Regions from separate parts of the Companilactobacillus miaonis genome, predicted to be linked through region 2. Evidence: a T-box and tRNA genes for the amino acid it is inferred to sense, from the RefSeq annotation. Region 2 holds a T-box; the other holds one or more tRNA genes.
The links. A T-box is a leader RNA that pairs with one kind of tRNA and senses whether it is charged. The one in region 2 lies ahead of asnS (asparagine--tRNA ligase), so its partner is inferred to be a tRNA-Asn.
Positions count from the first base shown of each region.

Region 1: it has a tRNA-Asn gene. The T-box ahead of asnS (asparagine--tRNA ligase) is inferred to sense a tRNA for this amino acid. The anticodon was not compared.

Region 1 covers NZ_JAYKTX010000005.1:146,437-158,433, reverse strand. The annotation lists gene U8521_RS05795 (amino acid permease) at 176-1,624, shown strand; gene serS (serine--tRNA ligase) at 1,911-3,200, shown strand; tRNA gene U8521_RS05785 (tRNA-Asn) at 3,265-3,337, shown strand; tRNA gene U8521_RS05780 (tRNA-Thr) at 3,427-3,499, shown strand; gene U8521_RS12755 (DUF1829 domain-containing protein) at 3,675-3,962, opposite strand; gene U8521_RS05775 (FAD:protein FMN transferase) at 4,304-5,233, shown strand; gene U8521_RS05770 (NADPH-dependent FMN reductase) at 5,335-5,943, shown strand; gene U8521_RS05765 (NAD(P)H-dependent oxidoreductase) at 5,955-7,184, shown strand; gene U8521_RS05760 (FAD-dependent oxidoreductase) at 9,022-10,362, shown strand; gene U8521_RS05755 (pemK family growth inhibitor) at 10,386-10,568, shown strand; gene U8521_RS05750 (YfhO family protein) at 10,976-11,997, shown strand, end outside.
Region 2 covers NZ_JAYKTX010000002.1:227,746-239,742, forward strand. The annotation lists gene U8521_RS02710 (lactate oxidase) at 1-421, shown strand, start outside; gene U8521_RS02715 (ABC transporter ATP-binding protein) at 619-2,379, shown strand; gene U8521_RS02720 (ABC transporter ATP-binding protein) at 2,372-4,168, shown strand; gene U8521_RS02725 (DUF3737 family protein) at 4,274-5,125, shown strand; gene U8521_RS02730 (MalY/PatB family protein) at 5,141-6,310, shown strand; gene U8521_RS02735 (hypothetical protein) at 6,934-7,611, opposite strand; gene U8521_RS02740 (alpha/beta hydrolase) at 7,694-8,410, opposite strand; T-box leader at 8,489-8,724, shown strand; gene asnS (asparagine--tRNA ligase) at 8,779-10,167, shown strand; gene U8521_RS02750 (SDR family oxidoreductase) at 10,327-11,187, shown strand; gene U8521_RS02755 (ATP-binding cassette domain-containing protein) at 11,324-11,997, shown strand, end outside.

The DNA.
Region 1 (11,997 bases), on a different contig from region 2:
CACACGCAAAACCGGCGTGTAATTCACAAAGTTAGGCAAATGCTCGGAATCTAAGCGCCATTCTCCGCTCTCTACGTTGAGCTATTGATTATTGGGATAATTACAAATCCTTATTGTCAGTAGTTCCTCTGATAATAAGGATTTTTTTATATCCTAAAATAAAGGGGAATGAAAGATGGAAAATAATGATGTGAGTCGTTCGCTTAAGACTCGTCATCTATCAATGATTGCGTTAGGTGGTTCGATTGGAACTGGTTTGTTTGTTGCCAGTGGTTCTTCAATCTCAACTGCTGGACCTGGAGGAGCTCTGATAGCTTATGTGGCTATTGGTATCATGGTCTATTTCTTAATGACTAGTTTGGGTGAGATGGCTACTTACATGCCAGTCTCTGGTTCATTCGCTACCTACGCAACTAAATTTATCGATCCAGCCTTTGGTTTTGCTCTAGGTTGGAATTACTGGTTCAATTGGGCTATCACGTTAGCGGTCGATTTGTCGACAATATCGTTAGTTGTGAAATACTGGTTCCCAAGTTGGACTTCATGGAAAATCAGTTTAACTTTTATGATTTTGTTGTTAATAATTAATTTTATTTCGGTTAGTTCTTTTGGTGAAACGGAATACTGGCTTTCATCAATTAAAGTTATTACTGTAATCGTGTTCTTGATCGTCGGAGTATTAAGTATTTTAGGTATTTTGGGTAATCAACATTTTGTTGGTCTAACTAATTATACTTACAAAAAGGCTCCATTTGTCGGTGGAATACCGGCTATACTAAGTGTCTTCGTTGTTGCCGGGTTCTCGTTTCAAGGAACTGAATTGATTGGGATTACCGCTGGTGAATCCGCTACACCGGAAAAGAGTATTCCCAAGGCTATCAAGCAAGTGTTTTGGCGGATTCTTTTATTCTACATCTTGTCAATTGCCGTGATTGGTGCCTTAATTCCTTACACTAGCCCTAATTTGCTCGGGTCAGGGGCTGGCGACATTGCAATCAGTCCGTTTACGATCGTCTTTAAGAAAGTCGGAATCCCGTTAGCTGCAGGGGTAATGAACGCCGTTATCTTAACTTCAGTTATCTCCGCAGCTAACTCAGGACTTTATGCAGCGAGTCGTATGCTGTGGTCGATGAGTAAACAGGGGATGGCTCCGAAGGCTTTTGCTAGAACTAACGGTCGTGGTGTGCCTGTTTTCTCACTACTTTTGACAGCCCTGATCGGTGCGATTGCACTTTTCACGAGTTTTTACGGTGACTCATTCTACGAACTACTAGTTGCGGCCAGTGGTTTGACGGGATTCATTGCTTGGTTAGGAATTGCCTTTTCTCATTATCGTTTCAGAAAAGCTTATCTAGCTAAGGGTTACAAGTTGGAGGATCTTCGTTACAGGGCTAAGTGGTTCCCATTCGGTCCAATTCTTGCGATTATTTTGGGTATCATTATCATCTTGGGTCAAGACGTTCGCTCAATGGTCAACTTCAATGTTGGTCGTCTCTTGATCAGTTACAGTGGGTTGATTATTTTATTCGTCTGCTGGGCTTACTACAAGATTCGTTACAAGACAAAGTTCTTGAAGTTAGAAGATATTGATGTGGCTCACGAGAAAAAACATAACCATTACTAGTTGTAATTTAGATTCGTTTAACTTATTATTAATGTAAATATAACGCTAAGAGAGTGCCTACTCATAAACCTTTCAGAGAGATGATGGTCGGTGAAAATCATTAAGGTCTTTATTCCAGCATTCTGGCAACGGGTAATGCCGTTCGGGTTGATCCGATAAAGTCTGAAAGTGCAGTGTATTAGGTTTACACTGAAACTGGGTGGTACCGCGAATAAGTCGATTCGTCCCTCTTTGGAGAGATGAGTCGACTTTTTTTGTATTCTTGCGTAAAAAAAGGAGAAAATGTATGTTAGATATCAAGCTAATCAGAAAAGATCCTGACTGGATCAAAAATAAATTAGCTTCACGTGGTGTTACAAGTGAAGAAATCGACGAACTATTAGGTTACGATACTAAACGTCGTGAACTACTAGTTAAGAGTGAAACTTTGAAGGAAAAGAGAAATACTGTTTCTCAAGGAATCGCTACTAAGAAACGTAACAAAGAAGATGCTAGTGAAGAAATCGCTGCTATGAAACAAGTTGGTAGTGACATTAAGAAATTAGACGCTGACCTTGAAGATACTGAAGGTAAGATGAACTATATTCTGGTTCGTTTGCCAAATATTCCTGACGACTCTGTTCCAGTTGGCCCTGATGAAAGTACTAACGTGGAAATTAGAAAAGTCGGTGCAGTTCCTAAGGAAAACTTTAAGCCAAGACATCACTGGGATATTGGTGAAGAACTAGGCATCTTAGACTTTGAACAAGCTACTAAAGTTGCTGGTAGTCGTTTTGTTTATTACATCGGAATGGGTGCAAGACTAGAACGTGCGGTTTATAACTTCATGCTCGATCAACACCAAAAAGAGGGTTATACCGAAGTAATCCCTCCATACTTAGTAAATAACGGTGCCATGTTTGGTACTAGTCAATTCCCTAAGTTTACTGAAGATGTTTATACGGTTATGGTTGATGAAAACCCATTGACTTTGATCCCTACAGCTGAAGTTCCTTTGACAAACTACTTTGCTGACAAGATTTTGGACGAAAAAGACTTGCCTAAATACGTTACAGCACTAACACCATGTTTCCGTTCAGAAGCTGGTTCTGCTGGTCGTGATACTCGTGGTTTGATCCGGATGCACCAATTTAACAAGGTTGAAATGGTTAAGGTCACAAAGCCTGAAGAATCATACAACGAATTGGAAAAATTGACTGCTAATGCTGAAAACATTTTGAAGCAACTAGGCCTTCCATATCACGTAATCGTATTATCAAGTGGGGATGCAAGTTTCAGTTCAGCTAAGACTTATGACCTTGAAGTTTGGATGCCTGCTCAAGACAAGTATCGTGAAGTTTCAAGTTGTTCAAACTGTCTAGACTTCCAAGCTCGTCGTGCTCATATCAGATATCGTGACGAAAATGGAAAGACAAGACTTGCTCACACATTGAACGGTTCAGGACTTGCTGCTGGTCGTACCGTAGCTGCAATCCTTGAAAATTATCAAAATGAAGACGGTTCAGTAACAATTCCTGACGTTTTGGTACCATACATGGGTGGCGTAACAAAAATTACTAAAGAAAATGCCAAATAAGTATTGACTCAATCTTGATAGATTGATAGAATTTAATAGTTCTGTTAAAGAGCTATTGAATTATTCCGGATTAGCTCAGTTGGTAGAGCATCTGACTGTTAATCAGGGTGTCGTCAGTTCGAGTCTGACATCCGGAGTTATAATACTTAGGAAATCCTAGGTGTCTTCAATATTTACATCTAGTTCATTAGAATTAGATGTATTTTTTTTAGGATTTCCATTTTTTGCCGTGTTAGCTCAGTTGGTAGAGCATCGGTATCGTAAACCGGCGGTCACAGGTTCGACTCCTGCACACGGCATATGTAACAATTTCAAAACATTTCAAAAATAGCTAGATTCGTTGATATAAGCGGATTTAGCTATTTTTATTTTTGCCAAAATTTCATAAATATGCAAAGTACTTTGCGCAGATTTTGCGCGATAAAAAAAACTGTTCATTAATCGCGAACAGTTTGAAGAAAACATTGTTAATTTTTATTTATTTGTTAATAATTTTTTGAACTTATCATTATCAGACATCAAAATTGGAGTTATATTAATTTCTTTCTCACTTTCAAAGATATATTTTATTTCATCGTAATTATTTATTTTTTTAGAATCATTTAAAACAGCAAAAAAACTAGCATTTTCGACTATTGATGAGCTGAGTTTTGCATCAATTACGAAAAGCTTAGAAAAATCAATTCTATTTGGTTGTGTAATAATGTTGACTAACTTTTTTTTACCGCCAAGTTGTGGGATTGAAAAATCAAAAAGTTGTATTTTTGCTTATTAAATAAGTAAGAGAATTATGTCTATTTAAATTTTGAAGTATTTGGGATAAAAAATAAAACTGGAATCTAGTTCGGAGTACGGCATCTATTCACCAATAAAACAATAGAAGTAATACTATTTTGTAACATAAATTGTAACAAGTTTGTTAAGCCAATTTAACACACTTTCGTTACATTTATTATATAATAATCATATTAGATAATGAATTGATAAAAACTCCCAAAGGAGAGGCACATTTTTGTGTTTCTCCTTTTTTTATTTGCTCAAATTTTTTTGGGTGTTATGGTTATAATTGTGAAGATTGTAGTAAAGCGAATTGAGGGATAATTATGGGTTTGATCAACAAGACTTACCATGGATTAGGTACAACAATCAATTTAACAGTGGCAAAACCCGCTGGTGCCAAGGAATTAGACGCTGGATATAAATTGATTCAAAATTTTGAAAATAAATTAACTGTAAATCGAGATATTTCTGAAGTTATGTCAATCAATCACAATGCTGGAGTTGCACCAGTAGTCGTGCCTGAGGATACTTATCAATTGGTTAAACGGGCTGTTTTGGTCAGTCGTAAGCACTTGGGTTTCAATGTAGCAATTGGTCCACTGGTCAAATTGTGGAAAATTGGTTTTAAAGGTGCCAATAAACCTAGTGATGATGATATCAAACAACGTTTAGAAATTATTGATCCCGAGCGAATTGTTTTGGATGATGAGAAACATTCAGTTTATTTAGACGACCCAGGGATGGAAATTGATCTTGGTGGAATTGCTAAAGGATATATCGCCGATAAAATCAAAGAATTGTGGCTTAAAATGGGCGTAACTTCTGGCATTATTGATCTCGGTGGCAACGTCTTGTTAGTTGGTAACAGCCAACATCCGGATGGGATGTGGAACATTGGGATTCAAAATCCGATCAGAGAACGAAATGTGTCGCTGGGAGTATTGCATACTTCTGCTAAATCAATTGGTACTTCAGGGATTTATGAGCGCAAATTGGTGATTGATGGACATGAGTATCATCACATGTTTGATTCAAAGACTGGTTATCCGATAAAAAATAATTTGGCTAGTGTAACGATTGTTAGTGATTTATCAATCGACGGTGAAATCTGGTCGACAATTGGATTTTACCAAGGTATAGAAAACGGTTCCAAATTGATTGAAAAACAGCCGGGAGTGGAAGCAATTTTTATTACGAAAGACTTACAATGCTTTGTTACTAGCGGGTTAAGAGATAAATTTAAATTGATATAGTATGATATATCAAAGATATTCCAAAAATAGATTGATTTATTATGTGAATAAAATTACAATGGATTCGTAAGATAAAATTATGAATAAGGTGATTGGTGATTATGAATAAATTTGTTGCTATTGTTGGCTCGAATTCCAAGAAGTCAACTAACCGTGATTTGTTGAAATACATGAAGAGACATTTTCAGTCAGCTGCTGAGATAGAACTTGTGGAAATTTCAGGATTACCGTTATACAAAAAGAGTCCTGATAAATTTGTTCCTCAAGCGGCTTTAGATATTGCCAAAAAGATTGAAGCTAGTGATGGAGTGATTATTGCGACACCTGAATATGACCATTCAATTCCAGCTGTCTTGTCGAGTGCATTGGCCTGGTTATCCTACGGAATCCATCCTTTAGTCGACAAACCTGTGATGATTACTGGAGCATCTTATGGTTCACTCGGATCATCCCGTGCTCAAGCACAATTGCGTCAAATTCTTGATTCACCTGAAATAAAGGCTCGTATCATGCCAAGTTCAGAATTCTTGTTAGGACATTCACTACAAGCATTCGATGCGGATGGTAATTTGAAAGATAAAAAAGTTGTCGAACAATTAGATGGCCTTTTCCAAGACTTCTTGCAATTCGTCAATATTGCTAAACAGCTAAATAACGCCAATGACGTTAACAAACAAAAAGCTGAAGAATTTTCTTGGGACAAAGACTAGGAGGGTAAATTATGAAATTAGTAGGTATCGCTGGTTCAATCGCTGACCAATCATACAATCGAACACTTTTGAATTTTATTGCTAAGCACTGTAAAGGAATTGTTGACATTGAAGTTTTAAATATCAATGACGTACCAATGTTTAGTCAAGACAATGATCAAACCAATACACCAGTTATTCAAAATATAAGTAATAAAATTAAGGCTGCTGATGGGGTAATTATCGCTACTCCTGAACACAATCATACTGTTCCCGCAGCTTTGAAAAATGTTATCGAATGGCTATCGTACAAGATTCATCCGTTCGATGGCAAACCAGTTATGATCGTCGGAGCTTCTTATCACGTTCAAGGTTCATCCCGCGCACAATTGCATCTTCGTCAAATTTTGGAAGCACCCGGTGTTAATGCTATTGTCCTACCTGGGAACGAATTCTTATTGGGTGATGTCAAAACTGCCTTTGACGACAATGGAAATTTAAAAGATGAAGGCACTGTGAAATTCCTCGATTCAACGGTCAAGAAATTTATTAAATTTGCGAAGGTGATCAACATGATTGACGAAACTGACGATTACGAAACAGAAGACCTGACAGCTTCAGGCAAAGCTGACACAACAGTTGAAGGTGTCGATATGAAAGCTGACGACTGGTTGGATCAAGCGGCCAAGAAGGTAAATGCAGTTGAAGGTGACACGTATGTTAAATTGGATAGTGGTTTACTAACCGTCAATCAATTAAACTACATGTTGAAGACGACACCAATCGAATTGTCATATGTCGATGAGAATAACCAATTTATCTATTACAATCACTTCTTGCCAACTGAAAAAATGTTAGCTAAGAGAACACCTGCTCAAGTCGGAGACCCACTATCTGATGTTCATCCCGATGTAGCAAGAGTTATCAAACATGTTAAACAAGTGATCAGCATTTTAAGATCAGGCAAACAAGATTTAGTTTCAATGCCAGTGCCTGGAAATAACGAAACAAAACATATCATGCACTACTATAAAGCTATGCATGACGAAGAAGGTAATTACAAAGGTGTCAACGAATGGGTATTAGACTTGATGCCAATCGTTAACGAGTACTTAAAAGAAACCGGCCAAATGTTAGTCCCAGATCCAAACAAGAAAGTCGACGCAACAGCTGGAGCTTCTAAAAAAGACGATGCACCAGCAGCTCCAAAACCTGCAGCAAAGCCAGAAGTAGATGCCACTAGTGGAGCTTCTGAACACTAATTTGTTACTCCAGACTGAATCTAGTTGAGGGGTATTTACTTTTTTAAAATAAATTTAATAAGAAAAAAGGATGTTATTGGATCCAGCATTTTACTGTGATCTAAGTAATATCCTTTTATTTTTGAACAAATTTAGAAAAGAAGTTCGATAACGAATCCCAACTATAAATCAGTTCCGTACAAAATTTGAATAAAAATCATATCCAAAAAAAGAGCACAAAAAAAGCTCACCTGAGGGGGGATGAGCTTGTTTTTCGCTACAATGGAGTAGCAGCATTACCAGTAGTGAAAGGATAAAGATATGAACGCTTATGAGGGTTTCCAAATTTATAAATATAGAGGGATTTGTTAATTAATTAATGAAAGCATTCAAAGTAAATTATTGTAATGGGATACCATTCATTGAATGAGGGGGTCAATGAATGGTTTTTTGTGAGTTTACGATATGAGGATGTATCGCAATTTTTTAAGAGTTAAAAAGGAAGGAATTGCGATTCATATCTTTACCCCTTTCACAGTTATAAATATAGCACATATGTTTAAACATGTTAATCCAAAATAGAAAAAAATTTTTATTGAAAATTAAAATAAAAATTAATTCGGATAAATTGACATTTTTTTCGAAATAGGCATAAAAAAGGCAAAAAAAGAAGCTCATCTGAGGGGGGATGAGCTTGTCTTTTGCTACACTGTAGCAGCATTACCAGTAGTGTCGGGGATAATAGATACAAATTTATTTGTAATGAGTTTCCAATAGTCAAATAGAAGGATTTTTTATTAAGTGGAAAGCATTCAAAGTAAATTATGTAATGGAATTAATTATCAAAAGTAGGTTGCTTGAGGGGGGACAACTTATTTTTAGTAATTTGATTAGATATTGGTTGTAATATGAGGATGTATCACAACTGTTATTAAGAGTAATAAAGGAGGAATCACATTGGATTCATATCTTTATCCCTTTCACAGTTATAAATATACATCATGTGTTTAAACATATGTATTCAGTTTTTGTAAAAAAATTTGTTTGTTTTTAATATCACAATGTTTATATTTAATTAATAAAAAGTATAGTTATTTTTATAAAATGTCATTAAATTGGATCGAAAATAGGTGGTCAATTAATTAGTAAGAAAATTTGCAATTGATAAATAATATCGTGATTAAATGGAATTAATTAATTGCTTTTATTCGTATAAATAATGAAATTTAAGCAAAAAAAAACAGCTCATCTTGGGGGGACGAGCTTGTTTTTTGCGCTAAATTGATAGCGGCATCACCAGTAGTGTCGGGGGTACGATATGAATGCTTGTGAGGTTTCCATGTTTGTCAAATAGAGAGGGATTTGTTAATTAATGAAAGCATTCAAAGTAAATTATTGTAATGGGAACGCATTTTGATTTAACAAGAATTGATTGAGGGGGGCAATTCTTGTTGATCATGCGTAGTAAGCTTAGTAAGGTTACGATATGAGGATGTGTATCGCAAACCTTTCATTAAGAGTTAAAAAGGAAGGAATTGCACTTGCATATCGTTACCCCTTTCACAGTTACTAATATACCACATGTGTTTAAACAATTAAATTCATTTTTGGAAAAAATATTTATTTATTTTTAATAGTACAAATTTTATAAAAAGGTGGATAATAACGGTATCATAAAATTTTTGATTTTATTGATAATTAATACACAAAGTTCAAAATTGTGAGGTTTAAAAACGAAATTATTGGCGATTATAAGTTAAATATATAAATTAAATATATTTTTTTAAATATTTCGTAATCGCTTTCAATGAGTTCGTGAATAAATTATAATAATAAGAAAAAAGGATGGTGTCTATTTATGAAAGTAAGTATTGTGGGTTGTACTCATGCGGGAACTTTTTCAGCAATGAACATTTTAAAGGAACATCCCGACTGGGAAGTTTCAGTTTTTGAGCGTAATGATAATTTATCTTTCCTATCATGTGGGATTGCACTTTGGGTAAGTGATCGTGTATCCGATCCTAATAAGATGTTTTATGCTTCACCAGAAGCATTGAGTGATTTGGGTGCACACATGTACATGAAACATGATGTAACAGATATCGACTTTGATAACAAAAAACTATCAGTGAAGAACTTAACTAGTGGGGAAACTTTTGAACAAGATTATGATAAGTTAGTGATCACGACTGGTTCTGCACCAATCATTCCTCCAATTCCTGGTATCGACTCAAAACGAGTAATGCTTTGCAAGAACTGGACTAACGCTAATGAATTGAAAGAAAATGCTCAAAATATCAAGAGTGCTATCGTTATTGGTGCCGGTTATATCGGAGCTGAATTAGCTGAAGGGTATGCAACTCTAGGCAAAGAAACTACTTTGATCGATGCTTTGCCAGACGTTTTAGCTAAGAACCTTGATCCAAATATGTCTGCCATCGCTGAAAAAGATTACCGTGACAACGGTGTAACTTTAGGCTTGAGCGAAAAAGTACAATCATTTGAAGAAACAGATCATAGTGTAATTGTAAAAACAGATAAAAATACTTATGAGGCTGATATTGCAGTAATGTGTGTTGGATTCCGTCCTAATACGAAGATGTTTGCTGACAAATTCAAGACTCTACCAAATGGGGCATTGATTGTCGACAAGTACATGCACACAAGTATTCCAGACGTCTATTCTGCTGGGGATGCTGCAAGTGTCCACTACAATCCAACGGGTGATGACCAATACATTCCTTTAGCAACAAACTCAGTTCGCCAAGGAATCTTAGTTGGGAAAAATATCGAGAAGGATACTGTAGCATATATGGGGACCCAAGCTAGTTCAGCGGTTGAATTATTTGGTAGAACATACGCAGCTAGTGGGTTGACTAAGAGTCATGCTGATGTATTAGGTAAAAAAGTTGAAGAAGTCAGCTTAGAAGATAATTACCGTCCTGAATTCATGTTGAGTACAACTCCTGTTTTGATGAATCTCGTTTGGGATCCAGAAACAAGACAAGTTCTAGGTGGAGCTCTAACAAGTATGTACGACGTATCACAATCAGCTAACTTGTTGTCATTAGCAATTCAAAAGAAAGTTACGATTGACGAACTATCAATGGTAGACTTCCTCTTCCAACCAAACTATGACAAGCCAGTTAACTATGTCAGTGCTTTGGCCGGAGCTGCTGTGGAAAAAGCTGATAAATAGTTCATGAATACTGTAATAGAGGAGTGATTGATTCTCTGTTGCAGTATTTTTTTGCGCCTGTAAAAAATGAAATTATTGGAGGATGTGTTAATCCCTTGCAATTTTTTACTTATGATTTTAGAAAAAGAAAAGCCAAAAAAATTACGACGTTGCAAACCAATCAGTTTGCTTTGGCACGTCAAATGGTGATGGATATTTTAAGTTAAACACTAAACTTCATAAATTATTCTTATTTTGATAAAAGTATTTTCATACAACCAAGCTATTATGTATACATAGTCAAATATGGCTATACAAAAAACGAGGTGAAGCATATGAAAAAACATCCCTTTCTCGTTCTTACGGGTGTCTCAGTTTTAGCAACTGTTTGCACAAAGGTAATCAGAAGCCGTAATGCAAAAAGATTTTTAAACTAATAAAGATATAACAACGAACACATTCAAAATACATTCAGATAACTAATAACCATTTAAACTAATCAAATCAGAGGTAAATTTTATGAAAAACGATCAAAACAAGGGCTTGCGTAAGCAAGCCTTTTTTGTATTTGACAGCTTATAATTTTACTTATACCGTAAATTTTCTTATTATTTTGATGATAAGGAGAAAAAATATGAATAAACGTCGTTTATTTTATTATTCTGGTGCGTTTTTGATTAATTTAGCGATCGTGTCGTTGATTTTTGCTTATTCGAATTTAGTTCCCTTTGGGACTAATAATTTTTTGAGTAGCGATTTAGGAACACAATACTTAACTTTTCTGACGGAGCTTAGACGGCAATTAGTATCGGGAAATTTACATTTTTACCTATTTAGTCAGTCGTTAGGTGATAACTTTTTCCCAGTCATGAGTTATTACTTACTTTCACCGTTTAATCTCTTGTTAGTATTTTTTAGTCCTCGAAATATTCCTGTGGCGGCTGATATTTTGATTATGCTCAAGATATCCACTATGGGTGTCACGATGGGATATTTCCTCAAATCATATTTTAAAAAATACGATGCAGTTAATTTGTTATTCACAATTGCTTATAGTTTCTGTGGATTCGTTGCTTCATACTTTTATGATTTGATGTGGTTAGATGCTTTGATCATGTTGCCATTAGTTGCAGTCGGTGTGATGAAAGTTATCAAGGAACAAAAGTACTTACTATATTATTTCTCAATTCTTTTCGCTATTATTTTTAATTATTATTTAGGCTATATGCTGTGTATTTTCTCAGTTTGGTTCTTTATCTTTATTGCTTTTGAAGAACGGCTATTTCAAAAGCGTGACAAGTGGTTAGTAATTCGCCACTATCTAATTGTCTCCATTTTGGCGGGTTTAAATTCTGCAGTAGTTTTAATTCCGACTCTCGTAGGGATGTTGAAGACGGCCAAAACTTCTTTTAATGTGCTCAATTATTTGCCATCGGCTCAATTTGGCTTGGAAGCATTGACCGAATTAGGAATTGGTGGCAATAGTTACAGTCAACGGCTTGAACATGGGCCATCGGTTTTCATGACGTCGATGGTGTTGATTTTGTTATTGAGTTATTTCTTAAGTAAAAAAGTTGGCAACCGTGATAAGCAGAATTCAGTTTTCCTACTAGGAATCCTGTTGGTAAGCATGTTCGTGACGACTTTCAATACGAT
Region 2 (11,997 bases):
AAAGATTAAGGATTTGTCAGGTTTACCAGTTTTCGTCAAAGGTATTCAATCATCAGACGATGCTCAACTTGCTATCGACTTTGGTGCTGATGGAATTTGGATCTCTAATCACGGTGGTCGTCAACTTGATGGTGGACCAGCATCATTTGATGTTTTGCCAGCAATTGCCAGTGTTGTTGACAAACGTGTTCCAATTGTCTTTGATAGTGGTGTTCGTCGTGGTGAACATGTCTTCAAAGCTTTGGCAAGTGGAGCTGATTTGGTCGCTATCGGTCGTCCAATTATTTATGGTTTAAATCTTGGTGGTGCCCAAGGTGTTACTGATGTAATTGAACATCTCAACATGGAATTGTCGATTACGATGCAATTGGCAGGTACTAAAACAATTAATGATGTAAAAAATACACAATTACTAGATTAATTTATTAGAAACAGTTTAAAAAACATTAAATTAGCGGTATTCTTATTTAATTATGAGAATATCGCTAATTTTTGTAATTTGATTAGAAAAAATGCAAGAAAGTAAATAACGTTTGACCTCGAGTGAACTTTAGGGTGTAAAGTGTTAGTAATGCGTTTTTTTTAATATAGTATTTTAGATTTGAAGGTGAGATAAATATGGGGATTTTTTCTCGTTTAAAGTGGTTCTTTAAAAACCAATGGAAACAATATTTGATTGGTGTCTTGGCATTAGTTGTCGTGGCTATCTTCAATGTTATTCCACCAAGAATTATTGGGGATGTTGTCGATGCCGTCAGTAAGAAAAATATGACTGTTCGTTTTCTTATTATCAGTATGTCGATCTTTTTGGTGACAGCGATTGCACAATATTTATTAAGATATTTATGGCGAAAAATGATTTTCGGCAGTTCTTTTGTCTTGGAACGTGAATTAAGAAGTCGTCTGTATCGCCAATTCATGAAAATGGATGCGACTTTTTATAAGAAATGGCGGACTGGTGATTTGATGGCTCACGCTACTAATGATATTGATGCTGTTCGTGAAGTTGCCGGGCCAGGCATTTTGACCTTAGCTGATTCAATTATTACTGGTACTTCAACAATTTTAGCCATGGGATTAATGATCAGTTGGAAGTTAACACTTTGGGCTGTTTTACCACTATTGTTATTAGGGATTATGGCTAATATTCTAGGTGGCAAAGTTCACGATGCATTTTCTAAGTCACAAGCTGAGTTTTCTAATATCAATAATAAAACTCAAGAAAGTATCGTTGGAATAAAAGTTCTCAAGGCTTTAGGCCAGGAACGTGAAGATGAAGAGGATTTCGATAAATATGTCGACGATAACATTGCGGCTAACAAACGTTCTTATCGTTTAGATTCTTTGTTTGATCCACTGACGACTCTAATCATGGGGATTTCTTATGTGATCACAATCATTTTTGGTGGTTTATCAGTCTTACACAATCAGATTACAATTGGACAGTTGGTTTCTTTCATTACTTATATGACACAATTGACTTGGCCAATGTATGCGGTTGGAAGTTTGTTTAATGTTTTGGAACGTGGATCTGCTAGTTATGATCGTATTAGCGAACTATTGGGTGAAAAGTCCTCTTTGGTTCATCCAAAACACGAAATTGAAGAAGTTCCTGATGGTACTTTGGATTTTAATATTCATTCATTTCATTATCCAGATGATGATCAAGCGACAGCTTTACGAGATGTTCACTTTCAATTAAAAGAAGGGCAGACATTAGGAATTGTTGGCCCAACTGGTGGTGGTAAATCAACTATCATCAGTCTTTTGATGCGTGATTTCGATCATTATGATGGCTCTATTAAAGTTGGTCAATATGATATTCGTAAATATAATCTTGACAATTATTTGAATACGATTGGATACGTTCCACAGACTAACTTCCTATTTTCAACGGATATTCGTGATAATGTTCGTTTTGCCAATATTGAAGCTAGTCAAGCGGAAGTTGAAGCAGCTAGTAAGGTGGCCGACTTGGATGCTGATATTGAAAAGATGCCTAATGGTTATGACACTGAGGTCGGTGAACTTGGGGTATCTCTTTCAGGTGGACAAAAACAACGTCTGGCAATTGCACGAGCTATTTTGAGTAATCCGAAACTTTTGATTTTGGATGATTCTTTGTCAGCGGTCGATTTTAAAACAGAACGTAATATTGAACAACGGATCGCTAAAAATAGAAAAGAAGCAACAACGATTATCGCTGCAAGTCGTTTGAGTTCAGTTGAAAATGCCAATCAAATTTTAGTTATTGATAACGGAACTATTATTGAAAAGGGTACACATAAACAATTATTGGCACAGAAGGGTTGGTACTATAGTACTTTCCATCTTCAAGAAAAGACAGCTGAGCTAGAGGGGAGGCTAAATAATGGATAAAAATGAACAAGAGAATATACTTAAAAAAGTTCGTTCTCTATCTCGAAAAGATCGCAATAACATTTTAAAATGGTTGTTCAGTTTTGCGTGGGAGTTCAAAATTCAATTTGCGATTGCAATTGGTTTTGCTTTAGTTTTGAGTGTGATTAATATTTTCCTGCCACGAATGTTGCAATATTATATGGATAATTATTTGACTGACCAGAGTACAGGTTTGCGTTTAATTGTCGGTTTTGCAATTTTGTATGCCTTAGGAACTATTATTCAAGCTATTGTCCAATTTGTGCAGAACTTCTTCTTTGCGATGGGTGCTGAACGGACTTTGGAAAGAATTAGAAGCAAATTATTTCATAAGTTACACACTTTGGGATTAAAGTATTTTGATGTTACACCGGCGGGTTCAATCGTATCTCGTGTAACTAATGATACAAAGACACTGTATAATTTTTGGACGTTGTTTTTAATGATCATCGTGGCACTATTTTCGATGATTTCGGCTTTTATTGCCATGGCTTCAGTCCATATTTGGCTAGCTATTGTAACGGCGTTTTTTGTTGTTTTGCTCTATTTAGTCGTTTGGGTTTATCAACATATCAGTTCGAAAATCTATCAACGTTTGCGTGAATATTTAAGTCAAATCAACACTAAATTAAACGAGTCCCTGATGGGTATCAGTATTATTCAACAGTTCGGACAACAAGGTCGTAAAACTTCTGAATTTGAAAATAAAAATAATGCTTATTATCAAATGCGTCGTCAGATGATCAATGTTAATTCGTTCTTATTGAATCCGATGATCAATTTGATGTTCACTTTGGCAGAATTGATTGCGTTGTTAGGTTTTGGTTTGCAGAGTATGAATGCCTTCGTAGCAGCAGGTGTGATCTATGCTTTTATCTCATATCAGCAAAACTTCTTTAATCCATTAGGAAATGTGATGAATTACATGTCATTTTTCCAAGATGGATTAGTTGCTGGTTACCGAATTATGCGTATGTTTAATAATCAAACACTAGCTCCTAAACAAAATGAAGCTAGTTCACAGACAATCACAGAGGGAAAAATTGAATTCCGTCACGTTACTTTTGGCTACGATCCAGATGAACCAGTTTTGAAGGATATTTCCTTTACAGTTCAACCTGGTGAAAACATTGCCTTTGTTGGTCACACAGGTAGTGGTAAGAGTTCAATTATTAATATCATGTTGCGTTTTTACGAATTTGGTGAAGGTCAAATTTTGATTGATGATCATGATATTCGTGATTACTCAACGAAGGAATTACGTCAGAAACTCGGGTTGGTCATTCAAGAGCCTTATTTATTCTATGGTGATATTGCTAAGAATATTCGGATGTTTGATGACTCGATCACTGACAAGCAAGTTGAACAAGCAGGAAAATTTGTTGATGCTGATGAATTCATTCAAAAACTTCCTGAAAAATATCACGCACCTGTTACAGAACGTGGTGGTAGTTTTTCAACTGGACAGCGTCAATTGATCTCGTTTGCTAGAACTATTGTTAGAAATCCTAAAGTTTTAATTTTGGATGAAGCAACAGCTAATATTGATCCGCAAACTGAGCAAAGTATCACTAAGAGTTTGAAAAAGATGCGCGACGATCGAACAACAATTTCAATCGCCCATCGTCTGTCAACAGTTCAAGATGCCGATCAGATCTTGGTTTTAAGTGCTGGTCGAATCGTTGAACGGGGAACTCATGAACAATTACTTGCTTTAGGTGGCAAGTATGCTGAATTGTATGCGTTACAATCAGTTGAAAATGATTAACTATAACTTATATGCATGAAAGAGTATTTGAAATAAGTATTTAACATATCAAGCAATTTAGTTAACAATTGTATTTGTAAATAAAACAAAAAGGTTTGGTATTTAATGAAAAAACAAATAAATGAAGAATATTTTGATGGTGAACGTCCACTCTTTAAAGAGCACGATGCCCAAATTTCTGATACAACATTTGGTGAAGGAGAATCACCTTTAAAAGAATCTCGTAATATTGATTTGAAAGACGTTGTTTTCAAGTGGAAATATCCACTTTGGTATTCAAAACATGTCGTAGTTGATAATACAATTTTTGAAACAATGTCACGCTCTGGTATTTGGTATACCGAGGATATTGAAATTAATAATTCAGCGTTACAAGCACCAAAATTGTTCCGTCGTGCTTCTGATATTACTTTAAATAATGTTCATTTTGCGGATGCTGAAGAAACTTTGTGGACTTGTAATAATATCAAGATGAATAACGTTCAAGTAAACGGAAATTATTTTGGCAAAGATAGTGAAAATATTTATGCTGAGAATTTAAATGTAGTTGGTAATTATGTCTTCGATGGGGCTAAGAATATTGAAGTTCACAATTCGACTTTTGTCTCAAAAGATGCTTTTTGGAATTGTGAAAATGTTACAATTTATGATTCAAAAATCAGTGGTGAATACTTAGCTTGGAACACGAAGAATTTGACTTTAGTCAATTGCACGATTGAAAGTGACCAAGGACTTTGTTATCTTGATGGCTTAAAGATGATCAACTGCAAACTTTTGAGAACTGATTTAGCGTTTGAATATTGTTCTAATATCGATGCTGAAATCACGACAAATGTTATGAGCATTAAAAATCCCATCAGTGGTTCAATCAAAGTGAAGTCTGTCGACAAAATCATCTTTGATGATCCAGAAATTGATAAAGATAAAACTATTATTAGTGTGTCACAAAAAGTTTAATGGAGGAAAATGATAATGAAGTACGATTTTGAAACTCTAAACAAAACACGTGCAGGAAATTCAGCTAAGTGGGATGTTGGTGCCAATGAATTACCGATGACGATTGCTGATATGGATTTCAAGACCGCTCCAGAAATTATTTCAGCACTCCAAAAAAAGATTGAAATGGGCCTTTTCGGTTATGAAGAGATCCCTGATGACTATAAAAAAGCGGTCGCCGATTGGTATGAGCGTGAACACCACGTTCGCCCGCAAGAGGATTGGATGATTTTTGCCACAGGGGTCGTGCCGTCGATTTCTTCAGCAGTTCGTCGTTTGACCTCCTTAGGCGATAATGTTTTGGTACAAGCGCCTGTTTATAATATCTTTTACAATTCAATCGTAAATTCTGGTCGTCATGTGGTTTCGAATGATTTAGTTTATGATAAAACTGATCGTTCTTATTCAATTGATTTCACCGATCTAGAAGAGAAATTAAGTGATCCATTGACGAACATGATGATTTTGTGCAATCCCCACAATCCAGTTGGTAAAATCTGGTCAGTAGAAGAATTAACTAGAATTGCTCAATTGTGTTTGCAATACGATGTGAAATTATTCAGTGATGAGATCCACGGCGATATTACGTTCACCGAAAATGGATACAATCCAATTTTTGGACTGCCGGCTGAATTATTAAAAAATGTTGTAGTTGCCGTCTCCCCAAGTAAGACCTTCAATGTGGCCGCTCTACATGCTTCAACAGTGATTGTCCCAGATGATAATTTGCGTGCACAAGTCAGTCGAGGACTCAACAGTGAGGAATTGGCAGAACCAAACATTGTAGCGATTCCAGGAACGATAGCTGCTTATACACAGGGTAGTGCCTGGTTGAAGGCTTTAAAAGAAAAGCTATTGGCCAACAGAAAGCTGGTTTTAGACTATCTAGCTACTAATGTGCCAGAATTCAAGTGGGTCAAAGGCGAAGCAACGTATCTATTGTGGTTTGACGTATCAGAATTAACAGAAAACGTTACAGAATTAACCGACTTCATCCAAAAAGATACCGGTTTGATCTTAACGCCAGGTAGTGTTTATCGTGGTGACGGTTATCACTTTGTCAGAATGAATATCGCAAGCCCAACCGAAATGATTCAAGATGGTTTAAATCGTTTGCAAAAAGGTGTAAGTGATTATAAGAAATAGTGTTAGATGCCGTCTTCCGCAACAGCTCTGGGAAATTGCTGGAACGATGTGGGCACGACTGAGCATTTTCCAGAGCTGTTGCTCCAGACTAAATCCGATTCTTTGCAGTTGATCAGTAAATTCTGAAGTGGGTACTATTCTACTTAAAATGGACGAAGAACTGGTTTATAGTTTGGATACGTTATGGTTTTTCAATTTTTAATTAATTTAAATTGATATTAAAATAGAGGATCTTACTAGAACCGCAGATTATGCAGTCTAGTAAGGTCCTCTTTCTTTTTGAATTATTATGTCTATTTTGAATAAGGCGACACAATAATCCATTAAAATATAAAATCCTAAATCGGAATAGAATTACTATTTTTAAAGGAATGGAAAGCAAATACCCAAAAAGAGTGAAATTCAGTCCGGAATAGCAAAGCCGATTTGGCTCAGTGGTGAAATTCTGCTTAATGCTTTAGCATTTAGCAGAAGGTCGAGCTTGAAGACAATTTCCGGTTTTGAAATTGGCTCCAAGTCGGCCCACCACGTTCCAGCCAAAATCGGCTTTGCTATGGAGGACAACATACTACACCCAAAAACAATAAAAAAGCATGCCGCTTCAGACATACTTCTTTTTAAAACTATTCAATTCGTTTAGGCTTATAATTTTCCGACAAAATCAAAGTGTAAGAGTTAACCCCGAAGAAAGCAACAATTACCATTAGACCAGTCATAAAGAAACCTAAAAACATAAATCCTAAACCAAGTGCCAGACCAAAAATAGCAAAACAGCACATTAAGATCTTTGAAACACTAACCAAACTATACTCAGATTTGAAAACATAGTGATAGAGTGTATCGATTTTTCTGATTTTTTCATTAGCCACTTCAGGTTGATGCAGTTCCAAAATGATTCCGTAAGGTTCAACACCATCGACAATAATATCCTTGTCAAAGTCAGTTGGTACTACTTTTTTGAATCTACCGCCCATGATGCGAACAGTAGGGTAGGCACCTTGAACAAGGATTCGTTTTAAGTAACGGTTGATCGGATAAGTTCCAATTTTAACAGCAACTTGTCTAGGAAATTCTGCGTAAACTTCCAAATTTTTGTCGGTTGTCTTGAGACTAAGATTAGCTGAATCCAAGTTAGCAAGTTGATGAATTTTAAAAATGAATTTATTTTTTAGAATTTGTTTGTTCTTTTTACCCTCAAATAAATCTTGTGGGTTGATTGTATGAACGTAATGGATGTATTTTTCAAAAAATGCTGGAGCATCCTCACTCAGCGTGATTTTTTTATTAAATAGAATAGTCATAATTCCCCCAAAAATATAACGACTAACGATAGTATAACAAAAATGTATGCGCTTTTGTGGGAATTATTGAAAACGCTTTAAATTATTTTTTTATTTCGTGATTTAACCAATTTATTAAAAGTTTACTTACAATATTTTGCTGTTGACGATTACTGATTGTTGCAGAATTGTCGCCCTTTTGCTTACCATAGCTTCCAAAACCGGCATGATTGCCACCTGAAATCTGTTCATAAACTGTATTACTTGGCAGTAATTTTTTGGCTTTTTTATAGTTATTCCATTTCAAAACACCATCTTTTGAGGCAGTAATTGATAAAATAGGGACGTTGGTTTTCCGTAAATCACCTTTAGTTTCAGGATAACTTGCTAGGAAGAAAACTCCCTTGAGATTTTTTTGATGACTGTGTGCATAGCGACTGGCCATAGTTCCTCCGAGTGAGTGACCTCCGATGACATATCCATTTGTTTGCTCTACCTTATCAGCTAAATTTACTTTCAAGACTGCTAAGTCGAGTGGAAATCTGACGATATAAACGTTAAAGCCAGCTTCGGCGACTTTTTCAGCCCAAATGCTGTAACTTTTTGGTTCTACGAGTGCGCCTGGATAAAAAATTATATTTGGATTAGCATTATTTCCAGAAAATTTCGTAATATTGTCAGTTGTAGTAGATACCTTACTGGCAGACATTGCGGCAGTGCTTGGTTGATATTCTTTACTTTTAATGACGAAAAAAGAACCAGCACAGATTATTAGTAGCGTGATAAGGATTCCAATCAGCCATTTATATATTTTTTTCATAAGTTCCCTCCTAAATCTATCTATATTTTACTTTACAAAATGGCTAATTCTATGCTACATTTAAGAAAATTAAAATATCTAAAGATATTAAAAAGAAGGAGTACTGTATACTTTATCCACAGGGAGTTAAGGTGAGTGAAAACTTAACGTGTCGGTATGCAGGAAAAACATCTTTGTTTCTCTAGCTGAAATTTTTAAGAGTAGGACTAGACGTAACCAATACGTTACCATTGGAGAGTATATTTAATGTACTTTTGAGGTGTTTTTTAACAAAAAACTTGGGTGGTACCGCGGAAAGATCTTTCGTCCCTTTTATTAGGGATGGAAGATCTTTTTTTGTTTACAGTATTCCGGAAAAGGAGAAAGTTATGCAAGAAGTTTTAGTTAAAGATTTATACAAAAAAGAATTTGCTGACGGTGATAAAATCACTGTTTCTGGCTGGATTCGTACTATTAGAGGTTCAAAACGAGTAGGATTTATCGAATTAAATGACGGTTCATTTTTCAAGAACGTACAAGTAGTTATCACAAGTGACATGGAAAACTATGCCGAAGTAGTTAAGTATCCAATCAGTACAACAATTAAAGTTGTCGGTGAATTGGCACTTACTCCTAAAGCTCAACAACCATTTGAAATTCACGCAACAGAGGTAATCGAGGAAGGTTCATCAGACTCAGATTATCCATTACAAAAGAAAGCTCACTCATATGAATTTATGAGAACAGTAGCTCACTTGCGTCCAAGAACTAACACATTTTATTCAGTTTTCAGAATTCGTTCACTAGCAGCTTTTGCTATTCACGAATATCTCCAACATCATGATTTCGTTTATATTCACACACCAATTATCACTAGTTCCGATGCTGAAGGTGCCGGTGAAATGTTCCAAGTAACAACTTTAGACATGAACAATGTACCAAAGACAGACGATGGCAAGGTTGATTACAGCCAAGATTTCTTCAAGAAAGAAACTAACTTAACAGTTTCTGGTCAACTAGAAGTAGAACCATTCGCCTTAGCATTCAGAAATGTTTATACTTTTGGACCAACTTTTAGAGCTGAAAACTCCCATACTGGACGTCACGCTTCCGAATTCTGGATGATCGAACCAGAACTTGCATTTGCTGATCTTCAAGATGAGATGGACTGCTCAGAAGAGTTGTTGAAATATGTAATCAACTATGTGATGGATCACGCAAAAGAAGAATTAGACTTCTTGAACGAAAACGTTGATAATACTTTGATCGACCGCTTGAAAGCAACTGCTGGTGAAGAATTTGCCCACGTTACTTATACAGAAGCAATCGATATTCTTGAAAAAGCCGATGTTGATTTTGAAGTTAAACCTTATTGGGGATTAGATCTTGAATCAGAACATGAACGTTATCTATCAGAAAAAGTTTATAAGAAACCAGTCTTCATCACTGACTATCCTAAGGAATTCAAGGCATTCTATATGCGTGCAAATGACGATGGCAAGACCGTTGCTGCAGCAGACTTATTAGTTCCAGAAATTGGTGAGTTGATCGGTGGTTCACAACGTGAGGAACGTTTGGACAAACTAGAAGCTAGAATGGCAGAACTTGATATGAACGAAGACGACTACAAGTGGTACTTAGAATTACGTAAGTACGGTGGTACAGTTCACTCAGGTTTCGGTATCGGTTTTGAAAGACTAGTAATGTACATCACAGGTATGGAAAATATCAGAGATGTCATCGCATATCCAAGAACACCAGGAAACGCTGAATTTTAAGACAGAGAGCGGAACATAACGCATTAAGGCAAATAGCACCGGGTAATCAAAGAACGATTACCCGGTGCTATTTTCGTATATCAGCAACGAAATGGAATTTAATATTTGTATACTTGTTAATTATATAGTAACATGTACTAGAAAGTTGAGGTAATTAAAATGAAATACATTATTACTGGAGCAACTGGTCACTTGGGTGGTCATATTTTTAAAGAGTTAGATAAATTGGTTCCTAGCGGCGATATAACGGCAGCAGTTCATACAGTATCGAAGGCAAAGCACCTTGAGGAAACTGGGGCTAAAGTCGTCGGAATTGATTTTTTCAGCGAGGATTCATTAATATCCGCTTTTAGAAATCAAGATGTTTTAATTTATGTGCCAAGTAAGAGTCACGATAGTTTTAGTCGGGTCAGTGAATTGGAAAATGTCATTAATGCGGCTCAAAAAGCTGAAGTGGGGCATATTTTAGCAATGGGCTTTATCGCAGATCAAGTCAATAATCCTTTTGCTTTATCAGCCTTTTATGGATATTTGCCACGTCGTTTGGCAGAGTCGAATCTTTCCTATACTATCGTTCGTAACGCTTTATACGCCGATCCCTTGGTACCATATTTACCCGAATTAGTAGAACGTAAAAATGTTATTTATCCAATGAAAGATCAAGCCTTGAGTTTTATCAGCTTAGAGGATAGTTCTAAAGCTTTTGCTAAAGTCGCCTCAAGTAAGGACTTACTCACAAACGGTCGAATTTACACTCTAACTCAAGACCGCAATTACACGATGCCACAACTAGCAGAAGTTTTGTCCAAAGTAGCAAAAAAATCGATTGGTTATCAACCAGTCACGCTTGAGAAATTTGCTCAGATTTACAACGAGGGAAATGAAGGACATATGTTAGCCTCAATGTATGATGCTGGCGGTCGCGGTTTATTGAATGAAGTTAGTGATGATTATCAAAAAATCATGGGGCATTCAGCCACTAATTTAATTGATTTCTTAGATAGTAAATTTAATAAATAAATTCTTGACTGTAACGTTTGGGGATAGTTTATTCTGTTTAGAATAAATGAATGAAATATTAATGTGCTAATTTTTTGTTTAATAGTTCCAAGATATTTATTATTGAAAGTAAGTAAGTTTAGAGAGGGGAAATAAATTGATAACTTATAAGAACGTTGGGATGAGATATGGCCAGAATACAATTTTGCGTGATATCAATTTAACTATTAATGACGGTGAATTATTTGTCCTCGTGGGACCTTCTGGTAGTGGTAAGACGACATTGCTGAGAATGCTGAACCAGTTGACGGTTCCAACTGATGGGGATGTCTATTTCAATGAGCGTAAAATTAAGGATTACGATGTCCAGAAATTACGCCTGGATATGGGCTATGTTCTCCAAGATAGCAGTTTATTTCCCAATCTAAATGTTGAAGATAATATTGCTATTCAACTCGAACAAAAGGGGGTTTCTAAGGCTAAGCGTCATCAACGGGCAGCGGAACTCCTAGAATCAGTTGAGTTGGATCCAAAAAAATATGCTAAGCGCATGCCTTCGGAACTATCTGGTGGTCAGCAACAGCGAATTGCTATTATTAGAGCTTTGGCGACAGAACCGAGTTTAATTTTGATGGATGAATCTTTCAGTGCTTTGGATCCAGTTTTGAGAAAGAAGTCGCAAGATTTAGTTTTAAAACTACATCAACAATTTCAAACGACGATTGTATTTGTGACTCATGATATGCAAGAAGCTCTGCGGATGGGCCAACGGATTGCGGTTTTAAATAAAGGTGTGATTCAACAAATCGGTACGCCACACGATATCATGCA